DNA from 3 places in the Vibrio sp. TRT 29B02 genome. Region 3 is predicted to be linked to each of the others. Evidence: predicted binding sites of a transcription regulator. Region 3 holds the regulator's gene; each other region holds the start of a gene.
What was found. The regulator PurR, encoded in region 3, represses purine synthesis genes. The targets are predictions, from matches to a motif close to TNANGNAAACGTTTNCNTNA.
Positions count from the first base shown of each region.

Region 1: a site for PurR is predicted at 3,170-3,189, ahead of guaB (IMP dehydrogenase). Genes of this name have one in related genera too.
Region 2: a site for PurR is predicted at 6,255-6,274, ahead of purT (formate-dependent phosphoribosylglycinamide formyltransferase). Genes of this name have one in related genera too.

Region 1 is NZ_JBNJOJ010000006.1:138,444-148,492, reverse strand. Features, by position in the region: gene guaA (glutamine-hydrolyzing GMP synthase) at 1-1,415, opposite strand, end outside; gene guaB (IMP dehydrogenase) at 1,582-3,045, opposite strand; gene xseA (exodeoxyribonuclease VII large subunit) at 3,277-4,608, shown strand; gene ACQEXT_RS05860 (zinc ribbon domain-containing protein) at 4,601-4,822, opposite strand; gene ACQEXT_RS05855 (sensor domain-containing diguanylate cyclase) at 4,896-5,900, opposite strand; gene ACQEXT_RS05850 (alanyl-tRNA editing protein) at 6,174-7,040, opposite strand; gene der (ribosome biogenesis GTPase Der) at 7,121-8,605, opposite strand; gene bamB (outer membrane protein assembly factor BamB) at 8,774-9,934, opposite strand; gene ACQEXT_RS05835 (YfgM family protein) at 9,944-10,049, opposite strand, start outside.
Region 2 is NZ_JBNJOJ010000003.1:179,695-189,743, reverse strand. Features, by position in the region: gene cobT (nicotinate-nucleotide--dimethylbenzimidazole phosphoribosyltransferase) at 1-295, opposite strand, end outside; gene ACQEXT_RS03355 (flavin reductase family protein) at 301-912, opposite strand; gene ACQEXT_RS03350 (oxidoreductase) at 1,534-2,145, shown strand; gene sbcB (exodeoxyribonuclease I) at 2,268-3,692, shown strand; gene ACQEXT_RS03340 (CidA/LrgA family protein) at 3,844-4,209, shown strand; gene ACQEXT_RS03335 (CidB/LrgB family autolysis modulator) at 4,209-4,886, shown strand; gene cdd (cytidine deaminase) at 5,205-6,092, shown strand; gene purT (formate-dependent phosphoribosylglycinamide formyltransferase) at 6,336-7,511, shown strand; gene ACQEXT_RS03320 (thiopurine S-methyltransferase) at 7,557-8,207, opposite strand; gene ACQEXT_RS03315 (RelA/SpoT domain-containing protein) at 8,541-9,314, shown strand; gene ACQEXT_RS03310 (DUF3187 family protein) at 9,426-10,049, shown strand, end outside.
Region 3 is NZ_JBNJOJ010000008.1:103,519-113,567, forward strand. Features, by position in the region: gene mukF (chromosome partition protein MukF) at 1-1,314, opposite strand, end outside; gene cmoM (tRNA uridine 5-oxyacetic acid(34) methyltransferase CmoM) at 1,317-2,126, opposite strand; gene elyC (envelope biogenesis factor ElyC) at 2,222-3,025, shown strand; gene torR (two-component system response regulator TorR) at 3,097-3,810, opposite strand; gene torD (molecular chaperone TorD) at 4,049-4,696, shown strand; gene purR (HTH-type transcriptional repressor PurR) at 4,917-5,924, shown strand; cyclic di-GMP riboswitch class I at 6,067-6,152, shown strand; gene ACQEXT_RS07035 (TfoX/Sxy family DNA transformation protein) at 6,285-6,881, shown strand; gene ACQEXT_RS07040 (TVP38/TMEM64 family protein) at 7,020-7,712, shown strand; gene ACQEXT_RS07045 (putative signal transducing protein) at 7,712-8,017, shown strand; gene ACQEXT_RS07050 (alpha/beta fold hydrolase) at 8,020-8,823, opposite strand; gene glgA (glycogen synthase GlgA) at 8,978-10,049, opposite strand, start outside.

The DNA.
Region 1 (10,049 bases), on a different contig from region 3:
AAGTCGATTGTCTCTACAGCACGTAGTGATACAACCCAATCGTACTTACGACCGTCGCCCATTACACCAACAGAGCGTACTGGAAGGAATACCGTGAACGCCTGAGAAACTTTGTTGTAAAGATCAGCAGCGTGCAGTTCTTCAATGAAGATAGCGTCCGCACGACGTAGTAAGTCACAGTACTCTTTCTTAATTTCACCAAGAACACGAACACCTAAACCCGGCCCTGGGAATGGGTGGCGGTAAAGCATATTGTATGGCAGACCAAGTTCTAAACCAATCTTACGTACTTCGTCTTTAAACAGCTCACGTAGTGGTTCAACAAGACCCATTTCCATATCTTCTGGCAGGCCGCCAACGTTATGGTGAGATTTGATTACATGTGCTTTACCAGTCTTAGATGCCGCTGACTCGATAACGTCTGGATAGATCGTACCCTGAGCAAGCCATTTAGCATTCTTCAGCTTCTTCGATTCTTCATCGAATACGTCAACAAATACATGACCGATAGTCTTACGCTTATCTTCCGGATCAGATTTGCCTTCTAACGCTTTTAGGAAGCGATCTTCAGCATCTACTTTGATGATGTTTAGGCCAAATTTATCACCAAACATGTCCATTACTTGCTGACCTTCGTTAAGACGAAGTAGACCGTTATCAACAAATACACATGTTAGTTTGTCACCAATAGCACGGTGAACCAGCATAGCAACAACAGAAGAGTCCACACCACCAGATAGGCCAAGAATCACTTCGTCATCACCAACTTGTTCTTTGATACGAGCAACTGCGTCTTCAATGATAGATTCTGAAGTCCATAGACGCTCACAACCACATACGCCAAGAACAAAGTTCTCTAGCATCTGTAGGCCACCTTTCGTGTGAGTGACTTCTGGGTGGAACTGAACACCGTAGTATTTCTTCTCTTCGTTTGCCATTGCAGCGTAAGGACAAGTATCCGTTTCGCCAACTTTCACGAAGTCTGCTGGAATTTCTACAACTTTGTCGCCGTGGCTCATCCAAACATCTTGAGTCGCTTCAAGATCTTTGAAGATAGCTGAGTCACCAGATACTTTTACTTGCGCGTAACCGAACTCACGTTCAGTTGAGCCAGCTACTTTACCACCTAGCTGCTCAGCCATAGTTTGCATGCCGTAACATACACCTAAAACTGGAACACCTGAGTCAAATACGTACTGTGGCGCGCGTGGTGAGTTTGCTTCTGTTACGCTTTCTGGGCCACCAGATAGAATGATACCGTCTGGATTGAATTCACGAATATCCGCTTCTTCAACATCCCAGCTCCAAAGTTCACAGTAAACGCCGATTTCACGTACGCGGCGAGCTACTAGTTGAGTGTACTGAGAACCGAAGTCCAAGATCAGAATACGTTGGTCATGAATATTTTTAGTCATTTTGAGCAGTCTTATAAGCTAAGTGATTAAAATGCAGGCGAGTGTACTCGCCTCTTCTTAATGCTTCAAGGAAAAGCAACCGTTTTCGTTAGGCTATATTTCAGCTGGTTATCTCACTGATAAGGGCTGTTGAGTGCCATTAAGTTAGTGAAATAACCAGTGAGGATTAACCTAGACGGTAGTTTGGTGCTTCCTTAGTAATTTGAACGTCGTGTACATGAGACTCTTTCATGCCAGCGCCAGAAATACGAACGAATTCAGCTTTCGTACGTAAGTCTTCGATAGTCGCGCTACCTGTTAGACCCATGCTTGAACGTAGACCACCCATTTGCTGGTGTACGATCTCTTTTAGGCGACCTTTGTAAGCAATACGGCCTTCGATACCTTCAGGTACAAGCTTGTCTGCTGCATTGTCAGACTGGAAGTAACGATCTGATGAGCCTTGCGACATGGCACCAAGAGAACCCATGCCACGGTAAGCTTTGTATGAACGGCCATTGTATAGAATGACTTCACCTGGTGCTTCTTCTGTACCCGCGAACATCGAACCAACCATAACGCAAGATGCACCCGCAACGATTGCTTTACAGATATCACCAGAGAAACGGATACCACCGTCAGCGATAACTGGAATACCGTACTGGTTCGCAACTTCTGCAGCATCTGCAATTGCTGTTACTTGAGGAACGCCAACACCTGTTACGATACGAGTCGTACAGATTGAACCTGGGCCGATACCAACTTTAACTGCACTTACACCCGCGTCGATCAGTGCTTTAGCACCAGCGCCAGTTGCAACGTTACCACCAATGATGTCTAGGTCAGGGTATGCTGCGCGAGTTTCGCGGATACGGTTAAGAACACCTTCCGAGTGACCGTGAGAAGAGTCGATTAATAGAACGTCAACGCCAGCTTCAACAAGGGCTGCAACACGCTCTTCGTTACCAGCGCCTGCACCAACGGCTGCACCAACACGGAGACGACCTTGTGCATCTTTACATGCATTTGGCTTACGTTCTGCTTTATGGAAGTCTTTTGCTGTGATCATACCTTTTAGTTGGAACTCATCGTTCACAACCAGTACTTTCTCTACACGTGCTTTGTGCATTTTCTCTTGAACTTCTTCACGAGTTGCACCTTCTTTAACGGCTGCCAAACGCTCTTTAGGCGTCATGACAACATCTACCTTCTTAGAAAGGTCTGTTACAAAGCGAACGTCACGACCAGTGATAATACCAACGAGTTCGTTGTTATCGGTTACCACTGGGAAACCTGCAAAACCATGCTTTTCTGTCAGAGCCACAACATCTGCAATCGTCGCATCAGGACTTACGGTGACTGGATGAGAAACCACACCCGCTTCGTAAATCTTAACCTGATGAACCATCTCAGCTTGTTTCTCGATAGACATGTTCTTGTGGATAAAGCCAATGCCACCTTCCTGCGCAAGAGCGATAGCGAGACGAGCTTCCGTCACGGTATCCATAGACGCAGAAATCATCGGAATATTTAGAGTGATATTTTTCGTCAACTGAGTGCGAAGATCAGCTGTGTTTGGGAGAACGGTGGAGTGTGCTGGCACAAGTAGTACGTCATCGAATGTCAGCGCTTCTTTGGCAATTCTTAGCATTTGCAATATCTCACAATTAGAGGAGTAAAAAAACAATCCGGTCTCATCGTTTCGCATAATGAGGGCAGTAAGCTTGGGAAACTCCACTGCATTTGGATTAGATATTGCGGACGGATTATACGGCTTAGGAAATCGCTTGGCTACACATTTTTCTATTTTTTATTTGCATTTACCCCCTTGATATGTATTATATTGCCGCTAATTTCCATACTCACGTCTACGAGATTAGCTGTGTCTTCTCTGACCAATCAAAACATCTTTACCGTCTCTCGCCTCAATGCTGAAGTGCGACTTTTGCTTGAAAATGAGATGGGTATTGTTTGGTTAGTTGGTGAGATTTCTAACTTCTCTGCTCCCGTTTCAGGTCACTGGTACCTGACCCTTAAAGACTCTCGCGCTCAAGTCAAATGTGCCATGTTTCGTGGTAACAATCGCCACGTCACCTTTAAACCACAAAATGGCAACCAAGTACTGGTCAAAGCTCGTCTATCTCTCTATGAACCTCGCGGCGACTACCAGTTAATTATCGAGAGTATGCAGCCAGAAGGCGATGGTCGACTCCAACAGCAATTCGAAGAGTTGAAAGTTAAACTCGCAAGTGAAGGCTTGTTTGCTCAGAGCAACAAACGCCCTTTACCTGAACATCCTAAACGCGTGGGTGTCATCACTTCTAAAACTGGCGCAGCCCTGTTTGATATTCTTGACGTACTCAAACGCCGTGATCCTTCATTACCCGTGGTCATCTACCCTACTATGGTTCAGGGAGAAGAAGCCGCTATCCAAATCGCTCAAGCGATTGGTTGTGCGAATAGCCGCAATGAGTGTGATGTTCTGATCGTCGGTCGCGGAGGCGGTTCATTAGAGGATCTATGGTGCTTTAACAACGAGATTCTCGCCCGCACGATTGCGGCCAGTCAGATCCCAATTATCAGTGCGGTTGGTCATGAAATCGATGTGACGATCGCCGATTTCGTCGCGGATATGCGTGCACCGACACCGTCTGCTGCCGCTGAGCTAGTCAGTCGTGATAATAGCCATAAAGATCAAGCTCTCATTGGCCGTCAACACAAGCTTGTTGCTGCGATGCGCCACTACATCAATGAACAAAAACGGTGCACTACCTCACTTGTACACCGTTTGGAAAGACAGCATCCAAGCTATCAGTTACAGCGCCAAAGCCAGCAACTTGATGAGCTTGAAGTGAAACTGCACCGCGCGATGCAGCACTATATTTCAGTTCGCCAGCAAAAAGTCGAGCGTCTGCAACACAGAGTTGCTCTCAACTCCCCTTTCAAGCGTTTATCTGAACAGAAAGGGACATTGCAAAGACTCGAACAGAAACTGTTGGATGCGATGGATAGAAAGTTGCTTAACACACGTCATCAACTGGCACTGGCGGCTGAAAAACTTGACACCGTTAGCCCTCTAGCAACGTTAAAGCGCGGTTATTCCATTACCCAAACAGAACAGGGCAATGTGGTAGTTCGAGCCACAGACGTAAAAGCAGGTGACATCTTGGTCACCCGCTTATCTGATGGCGAAGTTTGTTCAACGGTCAATTAGCAACAAACTCAAATTTTACTTTCGATTTAGACTTTAACTCATTACAGCTGTTACAAAAATAGTTGGCTGCTCCACACGCCTGAAGCTTCTCAAGTTCCGCGTCACAATCTGGGCAGTAGCCTATTTTCTTGTAGCTGACTTGGCAGCTCTGGCACTCATATTGTCCATCCCACTGCAGTTCAGCATTACAGCTAGGGCATTGATTTTCAGTCATAGCACTCTCTTTGATCTAACAATATCTTTCCATCAGTATCATTCGCTTCATCATCTACCAGCAATGATCTTAATCAGTATAGACTGCGCTTTGCGTGCTTAACCTGATACATTGACTGGTCCGCACGTCGAATTATGCCTTCAATCGAATCACTATTTGGTTTATGACTGTAGCTATAACCGACACTGACTTTGACCTGATAGCCATCAATGAGTCGCATATCATTAAAGGCACGTTCTAAACAGCCAGAGAAGTCTTCCAAATCGGACAAGCTTTCGAAGCAACAGAAGCCAACAAATTCGTCTCCTCCATAGCGCCCTAGCACCGAACGAAGCTGAAACTGTTGCTTGAGTACTTCGGCAACTTCGATCAACACACTATCCCCAACATCATGACCAAAGCGATCATTGATATATTTGAAGCTATCAATATCGATAAAAAAGCAGGCAAACAGCAAGTTGCGATTTTCATCATTCAACAATGTATTTTGCACTTCTAATTGCAACATTCTACGGTTGAAACAGCGTGTTAGAGGGTCACGGCTTGCGTGAAAGTGCAGTTGCTCTTCCAACTGATACTTTTCCAGTGCAACCGCATATAACGAAGCGACCATCTCAAGTATTTCGAGTTCTTCTGTGGTTGGGGAGGACGGTTTTTCGCTGTAAATGGCAAATGTACCAAGCACGCTACTATCAGATGCAATGATCGGTACAGACCAACAGGCATGCAGATTCGCTTGCTGAGTTAAAGCCGTATAGAGCCGCCAGTTTTCATGCTGATTTATATCCGAGACGACAACCGGTTTTCCCGTTGCCGCGGCTGCACCACAAGAGCCGACTTGAGGTCCGATGGCGACCCCTTCAATCGCTTGATTATAAAACTCAGGCAAATGTGGGGCGTGTTCTAAATACAAGTGTCCGTCAATATGTCGCAAAATAGACGCGAGCCTTCGACCAAATAATTGTTCCGACAATGCGATAACGGCTTCATTTAGTCGAGACTTGTCCATTCCTAAAGCTAACTGCTGCAACAAACGATTCACTGCCCGGTGAGCATCGAGCAGGCTGTACGTGTTCATTTCGCGTGCCTTATTCTTTTTTAATATAGTTATATGAGGAGAATATCATATACACATATGAAATTATCTGAACTGGAACACGCTTAGATGATCTTGTACAGATCATCGGCAAAATCCATTTTGATCAGCGATCTACCCTAAAAAGAATATTTATATAACCACACACCGAAAGCATAAGTTACATATGCTGCATTTCAATTTTAAACAGGATTTAAATCCAAGTATGAATCAAAATCTAAACCAAACAGGATTTAATAAAAAGATCATTTGCTACTATGATGGCTTTACACTGGTGTGCATTTCAATGTTTTGCTCATCTATCTGAGTTAAGTGTACTTCAATAGCAGCGTATTCAGTCAATGAGTTTACATGGCTGCCACCGCAAGGGATTACCGCTATTTCCCCCTGATGGAGATCGCACTGCCAGTAACGCGAATCGGTCAATGCTTCACCATGACACTCTACTTTGACCTCTGAACCAAGTTCGATCCACTGCAACAAAATGTGATTCACCTGTTGTTGAATTTGCTCAAGATTACTCAGCATATCTGCGCTGTTCAGGCCACGTTTACGTAACGTTTTACCTAGTCGATAGGTATCTAAGCATTGATCAGGAGTAACAAAGCTGGTGACCTGAGCATAGCTGTTAAAATCGTAGTGGCCATGAGGGTCTTTGCGGTCAGCGTCTTTTCTCCAATAACCTTGCTCCGTTAACACTTTGTTCAACGCTAAGTAAGATAAATGACCCGCGCTATGTCCACGACTCAGCGAACCTTGGTAAGCCTTGTCTACAGCAAGAGTTACTCGCTCTCCTAGCTGCAATGCAGAACAATCTGCTGCTAAACAGTGTACGACGACAAAACACCAACCGGATTGGTCACGCTTGACTGGAATCTCATGCCCAACATATAACTCACCCGTTGCCAGTTCTACCGCACCAACTTGGCAATCAAGAACGGGGAACTGGTTCAGTGTCCCTTTATCTGCCGGATGATCTGGCCAAATGTGGCTAACAGGGTGAAAGGGCGTTTTATCCGTCACAACGTAAAGATATTCACTACCACGCTGTAACAGTTGAATGTCTGCGTCTAACTGCCAGATTCCGTGGCAGAATTGGGTAATCGTGGGGGTAACTTGCATCGTTTATTCCTATAAAAAAAGCGCCGGAACGAATGCGGCGCTTTTCATTTAACTCGACAATCTGATCTTTCTCATCAAGATCAGTTTTTACGATTTTTCATCATGCTCATCAAGCGCTTACGTTTACGCTCTTGAGACAGTGTCATCTTGTTCGATTTGCCTTCGAACGGGTTATCACTGTTCTGGAACTGAATACGAATTGGTGTACCCATAATTTCCAGTGACTTACGGTAATAGTTCATCAAGTAACGCTTGTACGAATCTGGTAACTCATTAACCTGGTTACCATGGATAACCACGATTGGAGGGTTGTAACCACCTGCGTGAGCGTATTTCAGCTTCACACGACGACCACGAACCATTGGTGGCTGGTGATCATCCGTTGCCATCTTCATGATACGAGTCAGAACAGAGGTACCGACACGAGTCGTAGCCGATTTGTACGCTTCTTGCACGGATTCAAATAGGTGGCCAACACCTGTGCCGTGAAGCGCTGAAATAAAGTGAATACGGGCAAAATCAACGAAGCCAAGACGACGATCGAGCTCTTTCTTGACCTGCTCTTTGACGTCCATATCTAGGCCGTCCCACTTGTTGACAGCGATAACGATAGAACGACCAGCATTCAGCGCAAAGCCAAGTAAGCTCAGGTCTTGATCTGAGATGTTCTCACGCGCATCGATAACCAGCATAACAACGTTCGCATCTTCTACTGCTTTGAGTGTTTTTACTACCGAGAACTTTTCGACCGTTTCGTTAATACGAGTACGACGACGAACACCCGCGGTATCAATCAATACGTATTCGCGACCATCACGTTCCATCGGAATGTAGATAGAGTCACGAGTCGTTCCTGGCATATCGTAAACAACAACGCGTTCTTCACCCAAAATTCGGTTTGTCAGTGTCGATTTACCTACGTTTGGACGACCGATAATGGCCAGTTTGATTGGCTGATCTTGAAGACGCTTGAACTCTTCTTCCGCCTCTTCTTCGCTGTAGTCGAGCTTCTCGTCTTCATCGACAAACTCGGTCAGATCTTCAATCTCACCTTTTGCTTCTTCAAGAAGTTGCTCTGCGAATGGGTTAAGAGCTAGATCGATAAGTGCCGTTACGCCTCGGCCGTGTGCCGCAGCGATTTGATACATGTTTTCTACGCCAAGCTGCCAAAATTCTGCACTTGCCGCATCAGCGTCGATACCATCAACCTTGTTTACAACCAGCATTGATGGCTTTTCAATTTTACGTAGGTGTGAAGCAATAGCTTGGTCAGCAGCAGTCAAACCAGCACGACCATCGACCATAAACAGTACAACGTCTGCCTCATCGATTGCCGCCAGTGACTGTTGAGCCATTTTGGTTTCAACACCTTCTTCTGTGCCATCAATACCACCGGTATCAATAACGATAAATTCGTGTTCACCAAGCTTAGCTTGGCCATATTTACGGTCACGAGTTAAGCCAGGGAAATCCGCAACCAATGCGTCGCGTGTACGAGTCAATCGGTTAAACAACGTTGATTTGCCAACGTTTGGACGCCCTACCAGAGCAACAACAGGTACCATAACAACCTCTACAATATTCTTTACTTTATGTAGTTATAGGTAACGACTCAGCAGAAATCACGTCGTGAGACCTTTACCTATAACCACATCAAACTATGGGTATCTAAAACAAACAAACGGCTCCCAACTGTTACCAGCTAGGAGCCGAATGTGAATTATATCACACGATTACTCGTTGATCGTCAGTTTCTTTACATCGCCATTACGAGTCACAGCTACGTAACCACCGGGAACCGCAATTGGAGCAACGGCAAAGCCACTACTGTTGACTTGTTGCATCGAGACAAACTCGCCGCTACTGCGATCAATCCAATATAAGTAACCTTCGCTATCACCAACAACAACGTACTGATTAATCATGACTGGTGCTGTCACCAGACGATGCTCTAATTGCTCGTTTGACCACAACTCGGTGCCACTACGAGCATCTACCGCCACAATGTGGTCTTGGTCGGTCACAACAAACAAGCGGCTACCGTCACTCACTAAGTCAGTTGAGGATGAGTAGTTGCGCTTCCACGCCGCTTTACCCGATCGTAGATCGATGGCCGTCAACTGACCGTTATAGCCAACAATGTACAGTGTGCTGCCTAAAATTAATGGAGATGCATCAACGTCGACTAGACGATCGATTTCTGTCGCACCTTGTGGCATACCAATTGGCTGCTGCCAAATGAGTTGTCCACGTTCGACAATAGCGGCGGCCAATCGACCATTAGCCGTACCCCAGAACACACCACCAGAGGCAGTCACAGGCGCACTGTTACCACGTAAAGTCAGACTTGGAACCTCTGTACTGATGGTCCATTTTACTTCACCGGTCACTTGATCCAGTGCCTGCAAGATGCCCTTGTTGGTATGGACAATAACAAGGTTGCTATCCGTTGCTGGTGCAGCGAGCACTTCACCATCAACGTCAGCTTGCCAATTTAACTCACCCGTTTCTTCGTTGAAGGCGAATAGACGCCCGTTTTCGCTACCGATGAAAATTTGACTGTACGCTGCCGTAATACCACCAGACAATCGAGCCGACACATCAGCTTCAACATTGGCTTCCCAAAGTGTTTTACCACTTTCAGGATCAAGTGCTTTAACCACGCCATCACGACCCGCGACAAACACTTTGTCGTAAGCATATTCAGGTGTCAGCTTTGAGTAGTATTGCCCTACACCACCACTGACTGAATTACTCCACTCAGATTTAGGTGTGAACTCGCTGTCCACTTGAGGAACTGGCGCCATGATAATGGTATCTTCTTCACTAGCACAGCCCGCCAGTACGCCAACAAACATTGCCGTTGCAAGCGCCTTTTTAAGCATATTCTTCATGCTACGCCCTTACTTGGCTAGGTCATCCAGTTTCATTTGTAGAGCCTGGCTAGCGTCACCAGATTGCTGCGCTTCTGTGTATGCAGAATACGCTGCTTGTGTATCGCCTTTACGC
Region 2 (10,049 bases), on a different contig from region 3:
TGGTGCGACAAAAACAGTTAATCGCCGCCCCACCTGCAAGAAAGTTCAACACCATCTGCTGAGTAACCGCGCTGGGCGCAATACTTACACCTTCGTCTGCTATTCCATGGTCGCCAGCAAACACAACCGCTGTCGGTTGGCTAATTTTAATATCAGTGACAACGTCACCCTTTATATTACTTTGGATCAGCGCCAGTTGGTGCGCCAATGTCTCTAATTGTCCTAAAGCACCAAGCGGTTTTGTTTTCTGATTAATGCGCTGCCAAATAGATTCTGAATAACTGTGGTCTAACATAATGCTTATTCTGGCCTCGCGACTGAAAACACGTTATCAATAGTGGCATACTGACTACCACCAAGACGGGAAAGTGGATTGACTTTAAGAGCATCAACAACCAAGCGATCACTGCGCTCACCGATGACTTGCGGGTCCACATACACCTTTTCGATCTCTGCAAAAATCAAACTTTGTGGTGTCTCACCGATCTCTTTCACTTCAACTAACTTGCAAGCAAACGCAATAGGACAACCTTTGACACGCGGCAGTTCAAAGCCGTCGAAATCAACCAAGTCTAGTCCAGTCGCTTCAATTTCTGATTCACCATGGGGTAAGGTTGCCGCAGTTTGAGTCACCTCTTCGGCCTGTGATTGCTGCGCTATGTGGACAACAAGACGCCCCGTTTCCAACACATTTCGCGTCGTGTCCTTCACTTCACCAGTTGGCTTCTTACCCACAGAAAACATCAGCAGCGGTGGATTACTGGATACCGGCGTAAAATAGGAAAATGGCGCTAGATTGTAACAACCTTGGTCGGAGTCAGTTAATACCCAAGCGATCGGCCTTGGGATAATGGTTTGAGTCATTAAGTGGTAAATTTGGGTAGGTGCTAGAGTGCTTAGCTCAATATTCATCGATTTTCCTTGAGTGCCAAATCCTTTGCGCTGAGTGTAACGTGAAATCATACAGTTAACACCCCTAACCGACTCCCAAAAACTCGATGAACTGTCAAAAAGATTCTGAGATTGCATCCAAAACTGCAATTTTTCACCCAAAAGTCCTATCTTTTAGTTTAGGGAGTGCATTTTATAACGGCACAAAGTATGCATTTATCTAGCCGTATCACTGTTTTCTCCCACTTGATGTGCAAGGAGGTTGTATGTTTGCCAATCAAAAGTCAAAAAAACAGAAACAGAACAAGCCACAACAACGTAGCCAAAAGAAAGTACCTTTGTCATTAACCTGACGTTACGACCAGACCTCGCCATTCGGGCGAGGTCGATAATGCCCAATATGCCAAATCACTCCCATTTCAGCCCTACACCCCTCCCACTCTCGAGACTATTGGCCAATCTCAAGATCCGATCACAGAATTTATTACCACTTTGTTAGAAGCTTGCTTGTCTCAAGCTATGCGACGACGCGTGGTAAATCATATCAACGGACAAGGTACGTAGGCTTTGGAACAAGCTAACACCCTCACCACCATAATTGCCGGTTCTACTGGCTTGATTGGCAACGAACTCATTAAGCAGATGTTAGATCAGGCTCCTTTCAATCACATCTACGCGCTAAGTCGACGAGAGCTTCCTTTTTTCCATCCCAAACTCGAAGTGATCCAGCACCCCGAACTTCGTATCCAACACTGGGATGATGAAAAGCCGCAGCCTGAATTTGGTTTTATTTGCTTAGGTACAACCCTAAAGCAGGCAGGCTCAAAGCAAGCGCTAGAAAAAGTCGATTATGAGTTGGTTTGTGATGTTGCTCAGGAGATGAAACTGCTCGGCGTAAAGCAACTTGCGGTCGTCTCTAGCTATGGTGCTTCGGTACGTTCATTTTCTCACTATCTGCGCTGCAAGGGACGAATGGAGCTCGCCATAGAACGAATGGGATTTGAACGGGTAGTATTTGTGCGACCAGGACCATTAAAAGGCTTACGTGAGATCCCACGGAAAGACGAGGTGGTGATTCAAACCATGATGACCTTTCTAAAGCCACTCATGCTCGGCCCGTTGGCCAAGCTCATTCCAATCGACGCGGCTCAAGTCGCCCAAGCAATGCAGTACCAACTTTTTGCGCATTCAAACAAAACATTGGAGATACTCGACAGCACCGACATGCGTAGACTGATCCATCAATATCAGTGACCCGTTTGCAAACATCGACCATTTTTCTACCACTCAACCTGATATCGACTCAACCCGATTGCCTTGACCTTGTTGCAATGGTCTAATACCAAAGTGAATTTTAAACACTTGGTAATCAGATAATGCAACAAGAGCATCAACCTACGTTTTTCTTCTTCGACTACGAAACGTGGGGAACCAGCCCTGCTAAAGATCGTCCGTGTCAGTTTGCAGGCATTCGCACCGATATGGACTTCAATATTATCGGTGAACCACTGGTTATCTATTGCCAACCGCCCGCTGATTACCTGCCGTCCCCAGAAGCCGCGCTGATAACGGGCATTACCCCTCAAACAGCTGAAACTAAAGGGCTGAGTGAACCTGAATTCATTGCCAAGATTCACCAACAGTTAGCAACACCAAATACCACAAGCCTCGGCTACAACAGTATCCGCTTTGACGACGAAGTGACTCGTTACACCTGCTACCGCAACTTCATCGACCCTTATGCGTGGAGCTGGCAGAACGGCAACTCTCGCTGGGATTTGCTTGATGTGATGCGAGCGTGTTATGCCCTACGCCCTGAAGGTATTCAATGGCCTGAGAATGAAGAGGGATTTATTAGCTTTAAGCTTGAACACTTATCTAAAGCGAACGGCATCGAACACGAAAATGCGCATGATGCGATGGCAGACGTGATCGCAACAATCGAGATGGCAAAGAAAGTCAAAGCGGCTCAACCAAAGCTGTTCGATTACTTTTTAAGTATGCGCCACAAGCGTAAACTCAATGAACTTATCGATATCGTTAACATGACGCCCTTGATGCACGTATCAGGCATGTTAGGTAAAGAGTGTCATTACACTAGCTGGATCGTGCCTGTCGCTTGGCATCCAACTAATCAGAACGCGGTCATCTGCGTTGATTTGGCCAAAGACCCACAGGTGTTGCTCGATCTGGATACCGAACAACTCAACCAACGTCTTTACACTAAACATACGGACTTAGCGCCAGATGAGTTGCCAGTGCCAGTTAAACTGATTCATCTCAACAAATGCCCGATCCTTGCACCCGCGAAAACATTGACAGCAGATAACGCAGAAAAAATCGGTATCAACCGCGAAAAATGCCTAGAAAACCTTGCACTATTGCGACAGCACCCTGAAGTTCGAGAAAAGCTAATTGGTATTTACGCGATTGAACGAGAGTACGAAAAAAGCTCGGACGTAGACAACATGCTTTACGATGGTTTCTTCTCTCCTGCTGACAAAGCTGCGATGGATATTATTCGAGAAACCGATCCCAATCATCTCGCCGCACTCGATATTGCCTTCAGCGACCAACGCATTGTGCCGCTGCTATTCCGTTACCGCGCTAGAAACTATCCGTGGACATTGGATGAAGTAGAACAACAACGCTGGGCTTCACACTGCCGAGATTACTTCGAAAGTCGTATTGAAGAGTACATGCTAAATCTCGAAAATTTGGTTCACGAGCATGAAAGTGACCAAAAGAAAATTGCAATCTTAAAATCCATCTACCAATACGTGCAAAAGCGAGTATCCTAGTAGTCAAAAATTATAATAGTGACCAAGTCCTGCACCCTACAAGATCGCTCAATCACCAAAATAACCAATAGACGTTGGGATTGGGCGTAAATAAAAATTTATTGAGCCTTATACCCCAGTTTATGGCTCTTCAGTTGGACAATACTAGATTATGGCGAAAACTTTGCTTCATTTTGTTGTGTCTATGGGGCTGATCTTCTTGTGCCTAGTTGCCGGCATTAACATTCAGCACCTAATCGACATTTCTATCCCCGGTAGCATTATCGGAATGCTGATTTTATTTAGTCTGCTTGCCAGCGGGCTCGTACCTGCGCACTGGGTTCGTCCTGGCGCAACTGTGTTTATCCGTTATATGGTGTTACTGTTCGTACCCATCAGTGTGGGATTAATGGAACATTTCGATATGCTGATAGCCAATGCACTGCCGATTTTAGCGAGTGCTGTTGGTGGTACTTTTATCGTCTTGGTGCTGCTTGGCTTGATGCTAGACCGAATGCTTAAGGGAGGACAAAAGTAATGTGGTTACTTGTTACTATTGCGGTCTTCTTCTCAGCACGTTGGTTATGTCAAAAATTCAATAGCCCGTTAATGAACCCGCTGTTGGTCAGCCTTGCGGTATTGATCCCTTTACTCACGTATCTAAAAGTCCCATTTGAGACTTATTATGCAGACAACCATTGGATCAACTATCTGCTGCAACCCGCTGTTGTGGCCCTCGCCTACCCACTGTATGAACAATTACCTCAAATCCGAGCTAACTGGCGAATCATCATGCTTGCCTGTGGTGTCGGCAGTGTCATGTCGATGTTTACAGCCAGTATGATTGCCGTCTACCTAAAAGCGGATATCTCCTTGATTGCGAGCTTACTGGGTAAATCGGTAACCACACCAATCGCTATGGAGGTTTCTAGCCACTTAGGCGGTGAACCCGCAATTGCCGCTATCTTAGTGCTGATTGTTGGTTTGTTTGGCGCCATCATGGCCTACCCAATCTACAACCTGCTGAATATCACTCACCCGATAGCAAAAGGCTTGACGATGGGAACCGTCTCACACGCACTTGGCACTGCTACCTGCGCGGAGAAAGACCCGCGAGACGCTGCGTTTAGTTCTCTTGCCCTAGTCGTATGCGGAGTGATTACTTCGATACTAGCGCCTTCCTTCTTTACCCTAGCGGTTTGGTTGTCAGCTTAAGAGAAAAATCGATACTTTCTGGCAAGGTACAGATGCACAGCAACCAAATGACCGCTAGGATTTATGACGATGACGTCTCGTTTGCCCTAGGTCTGTTTCGTGCTACGACACACTTCATAAAATTTAATCGTGCAATCGTTATCATGTGTGAGCTCACTCTAATTATGTAACGACAAATGCCATTACAAGCAATATTGTGATTTAGATCTCTGAACATTTTTGAGTCTCACATAAAATGTAATACCAATATCAGAGTTTATTCTTCTCTTTTGACGACTAAGCTCAAAGATATCAATTACGCTGAAACAAGGATTCACTATGAGAAGCCGCATTGAACAAGCGCTGTCAGCAGCGCCAAAAAACGTAGCAGATTTCTTATCGCCTATTCTTCTCGCTGACGATTTTGACGCGACACTCACTGCCGAGCAGTTTGAACAGTTACTGACTATTTCCGGAATGGAAGATGCTGACCTACGCGTAGCACTGCTGCCATTCGCTGCGGCCTACTCTTATGCCCCCCTTTCAAACTTTTATGTTGGTGCTATTGTCCGTGGTCTTTCTGGTAAGCTTTACTTTGGCGCAAACGTTGAGTTTTCAGGCGTACAGTTAGGCCAAACGGTACACGCTGAGCAATCCGCAATTAGCCACGCATGGATGAAAGGTGAACAAGGTGTTGCTGATATCACCATCAACTTCAGCCCATGTGGCCATTGTCGCCAATTTATGAACGAACTTTCGACCGCAGATAAACTGAAAATTCAGTTACCAGAGCGCGAAAGTAAATCACTACAAGAATATCTCCCTGAATCGTTTGGCCCAGCAGACCTTGGTATCAAATCAGCACTGATGACCAACGTCGATCACGGCAAGAGATGTGATGAGCAAGATGAGCTGGTTCAGGCAGCGATTGACGCTCTCAACCGCAGCCATGCTCCATACACTCATAACTTGAGTGGTGTGGCGATCAAGATGAACAATGGCAAAGTTTACCAAGGGGCTTACGCTGAAAACGCGGCATTTAACCCTAGCCTACCACCACTTCAAGTTGCCCTAGTACAACTGTTACTGGACCGCCAAGATCTCGCAGAGATTGATTCGGCAGCACTAGTAGAAGCTGAAGGCGGTACAATTAGCCATCTGGCCAATACGCAATCCACTCTGGAAGCAATTAACCCTGATATTCCAATGAGTTATTTGGAACTTTAATGCATCTCGAAGGCGCTAATCTAGCGCCTTTTTTAATCCTGCTATTCGCTTCAAGCGCCATTGCGCTCTCGATTGTTTTCTCCATCAGCTATTGCTTATACACCCTCTTTTCGTCGCGAGTGGCTGTTGCGGTTCTTTACGACCATTTTACTACAACAAACCCTACGCAAACGTTTGCTTTTTGTTTCACAATCAGTATGATTGCCTCCATTCAGCTAATCCTCGTAGAGTTTAAGGTTAATTATGTTTGGTACAGCAACAGCAAAAAATGCAACCCGTGTGATGCTTCTTGGTTCAGGTGAACTCGGCAAAGAGGTCGCGATTGAATGTCAGCGACTAGGGCTTGAAGTGATTGCGTGTGATCGCTACGAAAATGCGCCTGCGATGCAAGTCGCTCACCGCAGCTATACATTAGACATGCTTGATGGTGATGCCCTTCAGGCAATTATCGATAAAGAACAACCTGACTACGTTGTACCTGAAATTGAAGCCATTGCGACTGACACTTTAGTCGCACTTGAAGCAAAAGGGCTTAATGTTGTCCCTAGCGCAAAGGCAACCAAGCTGACGATGAACCGTGAAGGTATCCGCCGTCTTGCAGCTGAAGAGCTACAACTGACCACTTCACCTTATCACTTCGCTGATACCTATCAAGAGTTTAAGTCAGCGGTTGATGCAGTAGGTATTCCGTGTGTTTGTAAGCCGGTAATGAGTTCTTCAGGCAAAGGCCAGAGCGTAATTAAAAGCGCCGACGATGTGGAAAAAGCTTGGAACTACGCTCAGGAAGGTGGTCGAACCGGAGCTGGACGCGTCATCGTAGAGGGCTTTATTGACTTTGACTACGAAATCACTCTATTAACCGTTCGCGCTGTCGATGGTACTCATTTCTGCGCTCCGATCGGTCACCGTCAGGAAGATGGAGACTACCGTGAATCTTGGCAGCCCCAAGTGATGTCAGATGCCGCACTTGAAGCCGCTCAAGATGCCGCGGGTAAAGTCGTCAACGCACTTGGTGGCTTTGGGATCTTTGGTGTCGAACTGTTTATCAAAGGTGATACAGTGATCTTTAATGAGGTCTCCCCTCGCCCACACGATACCGGCTTAGTGACTCTTATGTCACAAGATAGCTCTGAGTTTGCTCTACATGTTCGTGCATTTACAGGGTTGCCAATATCTGCCATTACTCAATATGGCCCAGCAGCTTCAGCGGTGATCTTAGGTCAAGGAACATCGACAAACATTCGTTTTGAAGGCGTTGCGGATGCTTTAGCGCAGCCTTTAACGCAAGTTCGTTTGTTTGGCAAACCAGACATCGATGGCCGTCGCCGTCTTGGTGTCGCGATCACTCGTCGCGAAGATATTGAAACTGCGATTAAAGACGCCGTAGAGAGTGCGAGCAAAGTAAACATACTTTACTAACACCGCATAACAGAAAAAGGCTTGGTTGAACCAAGCCTTTTTCATCTATTCACTTTCGATTAAATAGACTTCCTCGGCAAAACGAGTTAACCCCTTGTTGGCAATCTTAGGGTGTTCTTCGTCCGCTTCATCTCGGTAGAGTCGCGTTACTTTGAATTCAGAAAATAACGTACGAATCTCTTGTTCAGCAACCGAGAACGGAGGGCCAGCCATCTCATCCTGTCGATAATCAAGACTCACCAGTAAAATTCTGCCGCCAGGTTTGAGCAGCGACTTAATCCTTGCAACATATTCCACCCGCATCTCTTCTGGCAGCGCCACCAGTGAAGCGCGATCGTAGACGATATCGACAGGCTTAAGGGGAGCAGTAAAGAAGTCTCCGGTGTAAATGGACAACTCATCAAACTGGAACAGTTCGTGCTGACCGTTGATAGGCACTACCATCGGCGTATAGAAATGTTCAGCGAAGAAAGCTCGCACCGCAATATTGCTTAGCTCCACGCCCTGCACATCGGCATGTTTCGTCGCTAGCCACACCAAATCTTCGGACTTTCCGCATAAAGGTACTAGCACCGTATCCTCATGGTTTGGTTTCGTGTGCTGCCAATACTCAATAAGTAATGGGTTCACATCTTCAAGATGAAAACCAATCTGATTTGCGGCCCATTTGCCATGCCAAAACTCGGGATCTCTCATTGTCATTCTCTATTGCTTACTTACTAGCGCATAGCCTATCTGAAAGCATCAAGAAGTGGTATAGCCAAATGCGCTTAGCTGAAAAGTTCATTCAGATTAAGTTCATATGGTCTGTTTATACTTGGTTACATAGTTGCGCTGAACCTTTTAAAAACCGAGGCACTCTAAACAGTGACATAGGATATGAGATGCTGTTCAAACTTTTGTCATTATGGTTCAGCAAGCGATTGGAAACGCGAAATCTACCCCCATTACTATGTAGAGATGAGTGGACTTAGTGATTGAATCTTTTTCGACACCTTTTAGCTAAGCCGACACATCTAAGGAGAGTGAATGAGCCTATTTTTGCGAACGACGGCCCTGATGCTTTTAATGCTCAGCCGTGCCCCAGCATTTGCCGCTATTCCAACCGCACCAGCTAACGAGGAAAATCGTTCTACCAACCAGAACGAAGTGTGTTCTAAGGCATTTAGACATAACCTGAGTGGCCTTTACGGCATTCAGTCAATGTCAGCAACGCCACTTCAACCCTATTCAGATTTCGACGTGCTTTACAGCAAAGCCCATCAAGCTCAGGCTGAACTCGAAACTCTAGTTAAAAGCACCGCTCTATTAACGTCCACTGAATCTTATTTCGCGGGAGTAAAATCTGCGCAAAGAGCAAAAGAGAAGATCGCCTATGAGCTTGATGGACAGCCACAGCGCATTACCGACCTCGCACGTGCAACCATCGTCGCAGACGATATTGAAAGCCTTATGGCGGCTTATGAAGTACTGAATCGTGAAACGACCGTGGTTAAGGTGAAAAACCGTTTTAAGAAACCCGCGGCTTCGGGTTACCGAGACCTCAACCTTTTAGTCAAACTACCAAAAACGAACCTAATTGCAGAGGTGCAACTCCATCTTAAAGCTATCGCCGATGTAAAGAATGGTCCTGAGCATAAATTTTACGAACAAATCCAAAAGATAGAACGATTAGCGGCTGTTGAATCTCGCCAAATTAACGAAATTGAACAGGCACAAATTCGTACCATGCGCCACCAATCCAAAGAGCTCTACCAAAATGCGTGGCAACCCTACATCACGACTCATCTAAAAGCCGCTTAATAACGAAAAACTTGTCCCGTGTGGGGCAAGTTTTTTGCGTTATTTAGCAAAGCCTCATATTTTAAACTATATTGTTATCATAAACATAACAATAATAGGTGGAGGCTTAGTATGCGGTTTCCTGTCTGGCAATTCACTCTTGTTTTCAGCCTGTTTACCAGCATTCTTTCCTACGGTCATGATGGCTATGGCCCTTTACAAAGCTATACACAGTCTCCATTTCATACCAACAGCCTTTCGCCTCAGTTACGCTCTGGTTTCTCACTGCAAGACGATCAAAGCGAGATCTACACTTCCGGTACCATTTCCAGTATTTGGGCCGTTACCGCAAGCTACGAACTCGATTACTATCAAAATCAACTCGCGTTTGGTGCTAAGTGGCAACTCGATCCTCTCTGGCAACTCGACCTACATTACCGATGGAATTATGCTGGGAACAATCACCTTGACGGCCTAACCATCGCTTTTCATGACTGGTTTTCACTGGAACAGAACGGTAGAGAAGAGGTCAATAACAACCGCTTTGTTATCAACATGCCTGAGTATGGTATCGAACTGGAAGATTTTCGCGGCGAAACCCTCAGTCATGCAATCACTGGTTATTTGCAGTATCAGGTGTTTACCCAAGAGCATCACGGTTTATCGGTGGGAGCATCGCTTTATTACAACGATACCAAACACGGTATTTTTAGCTCTTCAGAGTTCGAACAAGCGATACAGGCCAACTACGGCTAC
Region 3 (10,049 bases):
TTGTACCTTTGCACCAAAATCGTTTATCGCCTGCCAGTCTGGCTGAATTGCCTGATAATCTGACTCGGAATAGCCAAGGCGTACTGCTTGGTCGATAACAATTCGTGCTAAATCAAAATGATGAGTCTGCGGATGCTGAGCTAGGTAATCGCGTAGCACGATACCAAGATCAATGGCGGTACCCTGTTCTTTATGAACTCGGAGCATATTGCCAATGCGTTCTGCCAATTCATCATTGACCTGTTGGAACTCTTCGTATTCTACCTCTAGCGGCACTTGGCCTGTGACTTCATCATCGCGAAGTACTAGAGCTTCATCACGAAGGTCAGTTAGACGCTCAGCATCTGCATAAGTCAGATACCAAGGCATATCGAAATAATCTTTTATCGATTGACGTAAACGCGAACTAAACGCTCGGTTCTTATCCATATCAATCGCGGTACGGATAAACTTGTGGACGTGACGGTCATAGCCAATCCAAAGGTCAATCGCTTGTTGACCCCAGCTTGTGATGCGGTCAAGTTTCATTTGCAGTGCGAACAGTGTTTCGGCAATAAATTCGAGTTCATCATCACCGTACACCAGCTCTTGAATATCAAGAATCTGAGTTTGCAGTTCATCACCCGCCGCTTGGAGCGTATCTTGCAACTCTCTAAGCGTGTTGGACGTTTCAGACAGCAGCGACTCACAGTTGTTTATCGCATCTCGCCAATCTTTGTTCAGTAGCTCCGCAATTTGAAGTTTGACCGACTGTTGCTGCTCATCCATCACACGTTGGTTCAAGTCGATTTGGTCAAAAATCTCTCCCACCGAGTATTTTAAGACTCCGTAAACATTCTTGCGCCAATGCTCAGGTGTGCCACCCTGACGTGCAGACTCAATCGCTTTCGCCATTTCATCTGCAACCATAGATAATTGGATAGATAATTTAAGCTTAGAAAATTCTCTGTGGCGAACGTAATAGTCAGTAATACCGATCGCGAGAGGCGATAAACGGTAAATACTTGCTCCGTCGTTAATTTCACTGGTAAAGCGGCTGATTAGTCTCTGTTTCACCATCTCATTAATGGCGTTGTTTGCACGGAACGCAGATGCATCCCCTGTTTCTTCGAATAATCGAGTCACTATGGTAAACGCATCATGCAGTTCACCTTCACCTAACTCTTCATCGAACCTTTCGTTACTGAGCACAGCAATAGCGATCAAAAATGCCAAGCGCTCTGTGGTCAGATTCAATGAGAAATCGTGCTGTTTTACCCAGCCGACCAACTCGTCGATCGGCTGCTCTGCAGCATTTAGAGTCATCTCACTCATTGTTAGTCCTGCTTATCTTTCTTTTTCGCCCATACATGTATGTATCGGCCTAACGAGAGGTATGGCTCTTGTCTGCACAATTGTCTTTCTAGTGCCAACACATCTTCATACTGGTAGTCGCCCATATACTCCATATTGCCTATGTAGTCACTAAAACAACGAATACCAGATTTACCGCAAATTGAAAAACCAGCGTCTTCTATCCACTGATATACCTCTTCGGGTTTTAAGCCTTTTTGCGGTTGTAATTTAAAACGCTTACGATGCGGCATCCCGTCAAGAACATGGGGAATATTGCCACATACAACATTCTTGTAGACCAGCCCATGGTGGTTATAAAACATGATGGAAGCCATACCACCAGCTCTCACCTGCTCAAGCACTTTTTCTAATGCCGGTTTCGGGTCTGCCAACCACTCCATGACTGCATGAAACAAAACGATATCTACTTGAGTGTCGAGATGTTGATCAATCGATTGGACTGGCGAATGAATGAAGCGATACTGCGCAAGCAGTTCATTATTTGCAATATCCTGCTCTGCTAATTGCAGCATTTCAGAAGATAGATCACATAACGTGACGTGATGTCCGAGTTTAGCAAGCTTTTGTGACATTTGTGCCAAGCCGCCCCCGGCATCCAGCACATTCAGTGGTTGTTTCGCCCCATCTACGGCATGAAGTATCTGTTGAAGATCTTCCCAAACAATGACTTGACGAATCTCGCCTTTGTCAGAACCGTAAATATTTTTTGCAAATTTGTGGGCAATATCGTCGAAATTGCGGTCTTCAGTCACAGCAGCTTGAGTTATCATGTCTAATCGTGCTGCTATTCTGTCACAAGAAAAGCAGGAATAAAGAGGCTTTCTCTTAAAATATAATCAATTGATGTTTTTTCGGACTATTTCGTATGTTTGAGCTGAAAAAAGTTGTGTCTTCTTTGCTAATGCCCTTGCCGGCCCTGCTCATCATTGGCCTATTCGGGCTAATGTTGATCATGTTTACTCGAAAGCAGAAGACAGGTTGCTTTGTTGTTCTATTCTCTTTTATTGGCATTTTCCTGATCGCCTTCCAACCCGTTTCATCTCGTCTATTGATGCCACTAGAGCGCCAATATTCGGCGTTTTTCCCAGTCGATGAGCCCATCGATTATGTTATGGTTTTGGGCAGCGGCCACGTTGTCGACGATAAAATACCACCAACATCTGAGTTAAGCCGTTCTGGTTTGATGCGCCTCACAGAAGGTATTCGAATTTTACGCATCTACCCAGGCGCCAAGCTGATCTTATCTGGTTACGCCGCAGGTTCAGAAGTGAGTAATGCACGAATGATGGCCAAAGTCGCGCTCGCACTTGGTGTGTCTAAGTCCGACATCATTTTGCTTGAAACAGCAAAAGATACGTGGGAAGAAGCGCGACAAGCAGCAGCTTTTGTGACAAACAAAAAGCTGGTTGTGGTGACTTCAGCAAGCCATATGACGCGCGCACTGAATGAGTTCCACTCAGCAGGTTTAAAACCTTATGCCGCTCCAACTAACTACTTAGCGCATGAGAATGTAACCGAGTTCTGGGCCAAATATGCGCCAAAAGCGGTCTACCTCGAGCAAACTGAACGTTATTGGCACGAGACATTGGGTCGTATTTGGCAGACGCTTCGAGACTGGGCGTCAGACTATGAAGAGAAAGCTTTGCAGGCTTCAGAGAGCAACGTTTAGCAACTTGCTGTCATCACTGTAAAATAAAAACCGAGGCAAATGCCTCGGTTTTTTTAATTCATCTAGAGCGACTAGTCGCCTGCAAACATATAACCTTCGCCATGAACCGTCACAAAGATCTGAGGGTTCTTTGGATCGAATTCCATTTTCGCTCGCATACGTCTTATCAGCACATCAATGGTACGATCGTTCGGTGCGTCGACACGGTGGCTAATCATGTTGAGAATACGCTCACGGCTCAATACCTGATTAGGGTATGAAGAGAGTGCAACCAGCAATTCATACTCAGCTTTAGTGAGTTTTACTGGCTCTCCATTGCGACTTAATGCACGTCGTTGAACATCAAATGTCCATTCTCCAAAACGTACTACATTGTCGTCTTGCTGCGCTGCGTCTAGTGTTGCAGATGCGTTGCGGGCAGAAGAGATACGCCACAATAAGTTTTTAACTCGAACCAAAAGTTCGCGTAACTCAAACGGTTTGGTGACGTAATCATCTGCGCCCATTTCTAGGCCAACAATTTTATCGATGCTATCCGTGCGTCCTGTTACCAGGATAATTCCAATGTCAGATTGACTGCGAAGTTCGCGCGTTAGCATTAATCCATCTTCACCAGGAAGATTAATATCTAACATCACCAAATCAATCGCATTGTTTTGTAGCGTATGACGCATCTGCTCGCCGCTTTCAGCCTCACTCACGTTATAACCTTCGTTCTTAAAGTAACCAACGAGTTTGCTACGCGTGACTGCGTCATCTTCTACAACTAGTACATGATAGCTCATCTACACCACTTAATTTACATTGGGAATTGCTCTAAAATTGTATTCTATTCATAAATAGTAACATTTCTAGTAATTATCACTTTAAAACTAAGAAAGATGATTTTTTCTTGATTCAAGACAAAAGTCACCCACTCATTAACATTCATTCATAATTGATGGTAACTTATCACACAAGCCGTTATCCCTATTCATTTCTATTGGTTAAACTAGTAGATAGTTATTTTAGGAGTTGAACCTAATGCAAGAAATTAAAGCATTTAATGAGAAACGTGCCGAGATTTACTGGTGGCTATCAAGCCTGTTTGCCAATGAGCTTACTGAGGAAAATATCGCGCAGTATCATTCCGCTGAAATCCGCGCGTTTTTGACTGGTTTGGGTGAAAATGCCGCTTTAAAACCTGCAATTGACCGTGTCACTGATGCGCTCAATCGCTTGATGGATCGTGAAGATGCTCAATTGGAACTCGCCGCAGATTTCTGTGATCTATTTTTAAAGTCAGATAGAGACTCTGCCCTTCCTTATGCCTCTATGTACATTGGTCAATCGGGATTACTCAACGACACGCCAGCTAAAGAGATGGAAGAGCTCATGGCGAAACATGGGGTTGCAGTTGAAAAAGATCTAAACGAGCCAGCCGACCATCTTGCAATCGAACTCGACTTTCTTGGCAATCTTATTATTCGCTCAAATGAGTTGGAACAAGAACGTCATTTAGAAGATGCGTTAAAAGAGCAAGAAGCGTTTATTCAGCAACACCTATTGAGTTGGGTTCCGAAATTTTCAGCCAAGTGTCAGACACTCGATGACTTCGGCTTTTACTCTGCAATCGCCAGCCTTACTAGCGCTTTCTTAGAGCTAGATTGCAGCTATCTTGCAGGCGAGTAAAAAAACGCACATTGTGAGCTCAAACCTACAACTTTGACGTTTTTTGTTTGCTCTCTGAGAGTTTGCGGTCTAGAATCGTGACCGCAAACGATAAAAATGAACGATTCAAATACAAACCGCTAAATAAGGGCGGTTTTTGTGTTTCTGATACTTTCTGCCAGACTATTTTATTCTACACTTGAATATATTTGCTTGGCAGTCATCGACAGGACAAAACCTTATGGCCACTATTAAAGATGTTGCTCGCCTAGCCGGTGTTTCAACAACCACTGTGTCTCACGTAATTAATAAAACACGCTTTGTTGCTGAAGCTACTCAAGAAAAAGTAATGGAAGCGGTGAACGAGTTAAACTATGCGCCAAGTGCTGTTGCGCGTAGCTTGAAATGTAACACGACTCGTACAATCGGTATGTTGGTCACCCAATCAACAAACCTATTCTTTTCAGAAGTGATTGATGGCGTAGAAAGCTACTGCTACCGTCAGGGCTACACGCTTATCTTGTGTAATACTGGTGGCATCTACGAGAAACAACGCGACTACATCCGCATGTTGGCAGAGAAGCGCGTAGACGGCATCTTAGTCATGTGTTCAGACCTTACTGAAGAGCTGAGCGAAATGCTCGATCGCCATAAAGATATCCCTAAAGTCGTTATGGACTGGGGTCCTGAAAGCTCGCAAGCGGACAAGATCATTGATAACTCAGAAGAAGGCGGCTACCTAGCAACAAAATATCTGATCGAACGTGGTCATAAAGATATTGCCTGTCTAAGTGGTCACTTTGAAAAAGCCGCCTGTCAGGAGCGTATTCGTGGTTTCAAACGCGCGATGAGTGAAGCAGAACTTTCGGTGAATGAAGATTGGATTCTTGAAGGCAACTTCGAGTGTGATACCGCCGTACTCGCCGCAGACAAAATTGCAGCGATGGATAACAAGCCAAGTGCTGTGTTTTGTTTCAACGACACAATGGCATTGGGTTTGATGAGCCGTCTACAGCAAAAAGGCATTCGAATTCCTGAAGATATGTCAGTCATCGGCTATGACAATATTGAGCTGGCTGAGTACTTCTCTCCACCATTAACAACTGTCCACCAACCAAAACGTCGTGTTGGTAAAAACGCATTCGAAATCTTGCTTGAGCGGATCAAAGATAAAGAGCATGAGAAGCGTATTTTTGAAATGCACCCTGAGATTGTTGAACGAAATACCGTCCTTGATTTGAACAAATAGTTCAAATCGTTCGCTTAGCCGGTAGCACATTATTGGCTAAGCGGATAATTCACCTCTTTTTACTGAACCAAGATCACACTTATTCCATTTCGGCGTGATGTCCTACGCATATTTTATTTATGCTCTAAATGTTCGAACAATGCCACGAACAGGGCAAACCACTCCGAAAGGGTGGGACGCAAAGCCTCCGGCCTTAAACATGATATGTCTGGTAGCGGGGTTGCCGATGGTAAATATGCACTTGTCATACACGAATTACTAACGGTTGTATGACGCCTTACTTACAAAGTACCTGCATTATTTTGCTAATCTCTCGGACCTGAACTGGTGGCGTATAACTATACACCGAGAATAAACAGCATGGATAAACCAATACTAAAAGACTCAATGCGATTATTTGAGCAACTTGGCTACATCAAGTCTCGTTCAATGTTTGGTGGCTTTGGCATTTTTGCTGATGACACGATGTTCGCACTCGTGGTCAACGATAAACTTCACGTTCGTGCAGACGCAGAACTGGCTAAACAATTTAAATCTCAAGGACTCGAGCCTTACGTTTATAAAAAACGCGGATTTCCCGTTGTAACGAAATACTACGCCTTGTGTCATGACTGGAGTTCAGATACCAATAAAACCTTAGAACTCGCCAAGCTTGCACTTGATGCGGCAAACAACGAGAAGAAAACTCAATCGCAAGCGAAACCAAGTCGCCTCAAAGATTTACCGAACTTACGATTAGCTACTGAGCGTATGCTCAATAAAGCAGGTATCGAAAGTGTCGAAAACCTTGAAGAAACCGGCTCAGTTAACGCATTCAAAGCCATTCAGTCTACTCACTCTTCTGACGTTAACATCGAGCTACTTTGGGCATTAGAAGGTGCGATCAATGGCACTCACTGGTCCGTCATTCCTCAAAATCGACGCCAAGAGCTGCTCAACGAGCTTAGCCATCACTAACAGATAAGTTATCGAATCAATAAAGAGTCAGCCTTAGTGCTGACTTTTTTCTTATTTGTGAAATTTACTGCTTGCTTTCCCTTTCTAGTCTATTAACACTTTAATTTCGCTAGCTTTGATGTTTGATGGAGATGTTGTATGAGTAAAAAACTGATTTTGGGCGTTGTGTTCATCCTTGTTGTTGTATTGCTAGCCCTTAATTTTGGACAGTATCTCACTCTGGAAAACGCTAAAGCTCAGCAAGCCGAGCTCGCTCTATTTATCGCAGATAACTTCGTTGTCGCGGCCGCTAGCTATTTCTTGGCCTATGTCACCATCACCGCCTTTTCTGTTCCGGGTGCTGCTGTGGTCACACTATTGGGAGCTGCCCTATTCGGTTTTTGGACAAGCTTAGTCCTTGTCTCTTTTGCCAGTACCATTGGCGCAACTCTGGCTTTTTTAAGCAGCCGCTATCTTCTTAGAGACTGGGTTCAAACGAAGTTTGGTGACAAGTTGTCATCAATCAACCAAGGCGTTGAACGTGACGGATCATTTTATCTATTCTCGTTACGTCTAATTCCTGTTTTTCCGTTCTTTTTGATCAACCTATTGATGGGGCTAACACCGATTACGACTTTACGATTCTACTTGGTGAGCCAGTTAGGTATGTTGCCAGGCACAGCGGTATACCTCAACGCGGGTACCCAGTTGGCGCAGATTGAACACTTATCCGGTATCGTTTCTCCAAGTGTGTTGGCTTCCTTTGCCTTATTAGGTCTTTTCCCTGTTGTCGCTAAGTGGATAATGGCCAAACTCAAATCGACGCCTTCAGCATCAAACGGAAACGTGTAATGCGTCTCTACTCAGCGACAACACCACCTGAAGCACATATCGTTTGTGAGTTATTGAAATCACAGCAAATCCTTTGTGAGGTGCGGGGCGAAGGTTTATTCGGTTTACAGGGAGAGCTCCCTTTTGGTGAGAACAGTGAACCGTATATTTGGCTATTCGATGTTCAACAACTCGCTCAAGCACAAGCAATCATTGCCGATTTTAAGCGTGCTGAAAGAGGAGTAAGCTGGCGGTGTAGTGAGTGTAGTGAACAAAACGAAGCTCAATTCGGTTTGTGCTGGAAGTGCGGCGCCTGTATGCCCTAACTCTATTTGGCTTCGATTTGCTGCTGAATAAAGGCTATCGAGTGTTGGTTAAATTCATCAGGCCTTTCAACATTACAGACGTGACCACAATCAGCGATTTCAAGTAATTGGCTTTTACGGTGAGCGGCAACCATCTCTTTAACCGGTTGAATGAACATGTAGTCACGCTCGCCCATCAAGTATAGCGTTGGGATGGGTAACTCACGATCCTTGAAGTATCGCATCAACGGATTAACTTCAGCAGTAAGAATAAACCAACGCTTGAACTCTTTTTGGCATAACTTTTTGGCTTCACGGATAAATAAGTGACGTGATTCTTTTTGCGTACGTTGAGGCATCACGATATAGGCAAAAAGGCTGTATAACCACATGTAAGGAACAATGTGCTTACAAAGGTTACCTAGTTTGACCAACACTTGAGAGCGTGTATTAAGACGCGTTACAGCGCCTCCCAGCACCATTGACTTCACTCTGTCCGTCGATAACTCTGCGATATTACGAACAATAATGGTACCCAACGACATACCCACAAAATGGGCTGAACGAATCTTTAGGTGATCAAGTACCTTGAGAATATCCATGGTCACGGCTTTGAAGGTATAGCGGTTTGCAATCAGCTCTTTGAGCAACTGATTCGATTTGCCATGACCGCGAAGATCAATCAACAATAGATTGAAATGCTCCCTGTACGCTTTGATTTGTTTAAACCAAATCGATGAACTTCCCCCAGCACCATGCACAAAGACAACCCACTCGTCACTAGTAGGGTGGGCAAACGTTTTGTGGAATAACAGGGTATCGCTCATATCAGACAAGGGCCACTTAGGTTCAAAATCTTGGCTTAGGAGATTACCATAATCCTAGAAGGATTTAAGTCCGACAACTCCATTTATCCGTCATTCTCTGGTCAAAAATGTAAATATCATTGAAAAAGGCGTCGAAATGACGCCTTTAGACAGGTTAAGCGTGAAGGGCCGACCGATACAGGTTGATATACTCTTCAGCCGCTTTAGACCAACAGAAGTTTTGTTCCATCGCATACAATTGAACGCGTTTAACTTCGTTTGGTTGTTGGGCATATAGCAAGAGTGAACGCTGTAGAACGTTTAATAACTCACTCGGCTCAGGTTGTTGAAAAACAAAACCAGTCGCCGTATTAGGTCCTTCGTCGTAATCATTGACACTATCACGCAATCCCCCGACGCCACGGACAATGGGTAACGTGCCATAAGCCATACTATAAATTTGATTCAACCCACACGGTTCAAATTCAGAAGGCATGATAAAGAAGTCAGAGCCCGCCTCGACCAAATGAGCAAGGTCATTATCGTAGGCCTCGACAAAGACGAATTTATCGCTGTGTAACGCTTCAATCTCTTTTAGCTGCGCCGCCAAGACAGGGTCTCCAGTACCAACGATGACCACCTGAACTTGATGCTTCAAGAAAGCATCCAGAATCGGGATTAGATAGTGGATACCTTTCTGGTGCGTTAGGCGACAAACCATGCCATATACAGCTACATCACACGCTTCTAAACCAACACGTTGCTGAAGTTCTTTCTTACACGCTTTCTTCCCCCGTACCATGCTTTGTCGCGTTGCTTTGTAGTTCACAGGCAAAGAAGGATCGGTTTGAGGGTTCCATGCCGAGTAGTCACAACCATTGAGTATCCCGACTAAATCCTCAGCTCTGTGCTGAAATTCCGCCGCCATACCATGGCTACCTAACTCAGTTTTTAGTTCCTGTGCATAAGTAGGACTCACGGCATTAATCTTATCCGCACACATAACGCCCGCTTTTAGCATGGTTACATGGGTGTCACTCACAGCCGCATCACCAGCGTAGCGTGTGTGCATCTCTGGTAGATTCTGTAACTCATCATAGCTAAACACCCCTTTAAATACGGCGTTATGCACCGAGAGTACACTTTTCGTCGATGAAAAAAACGTATCCGCTCCGTAGCGGTGTTTCAGTAAGTAGGGAACAAACCCAGTATGCCAGTCATTGGCGTGAACGATATCTGGTTGAAAG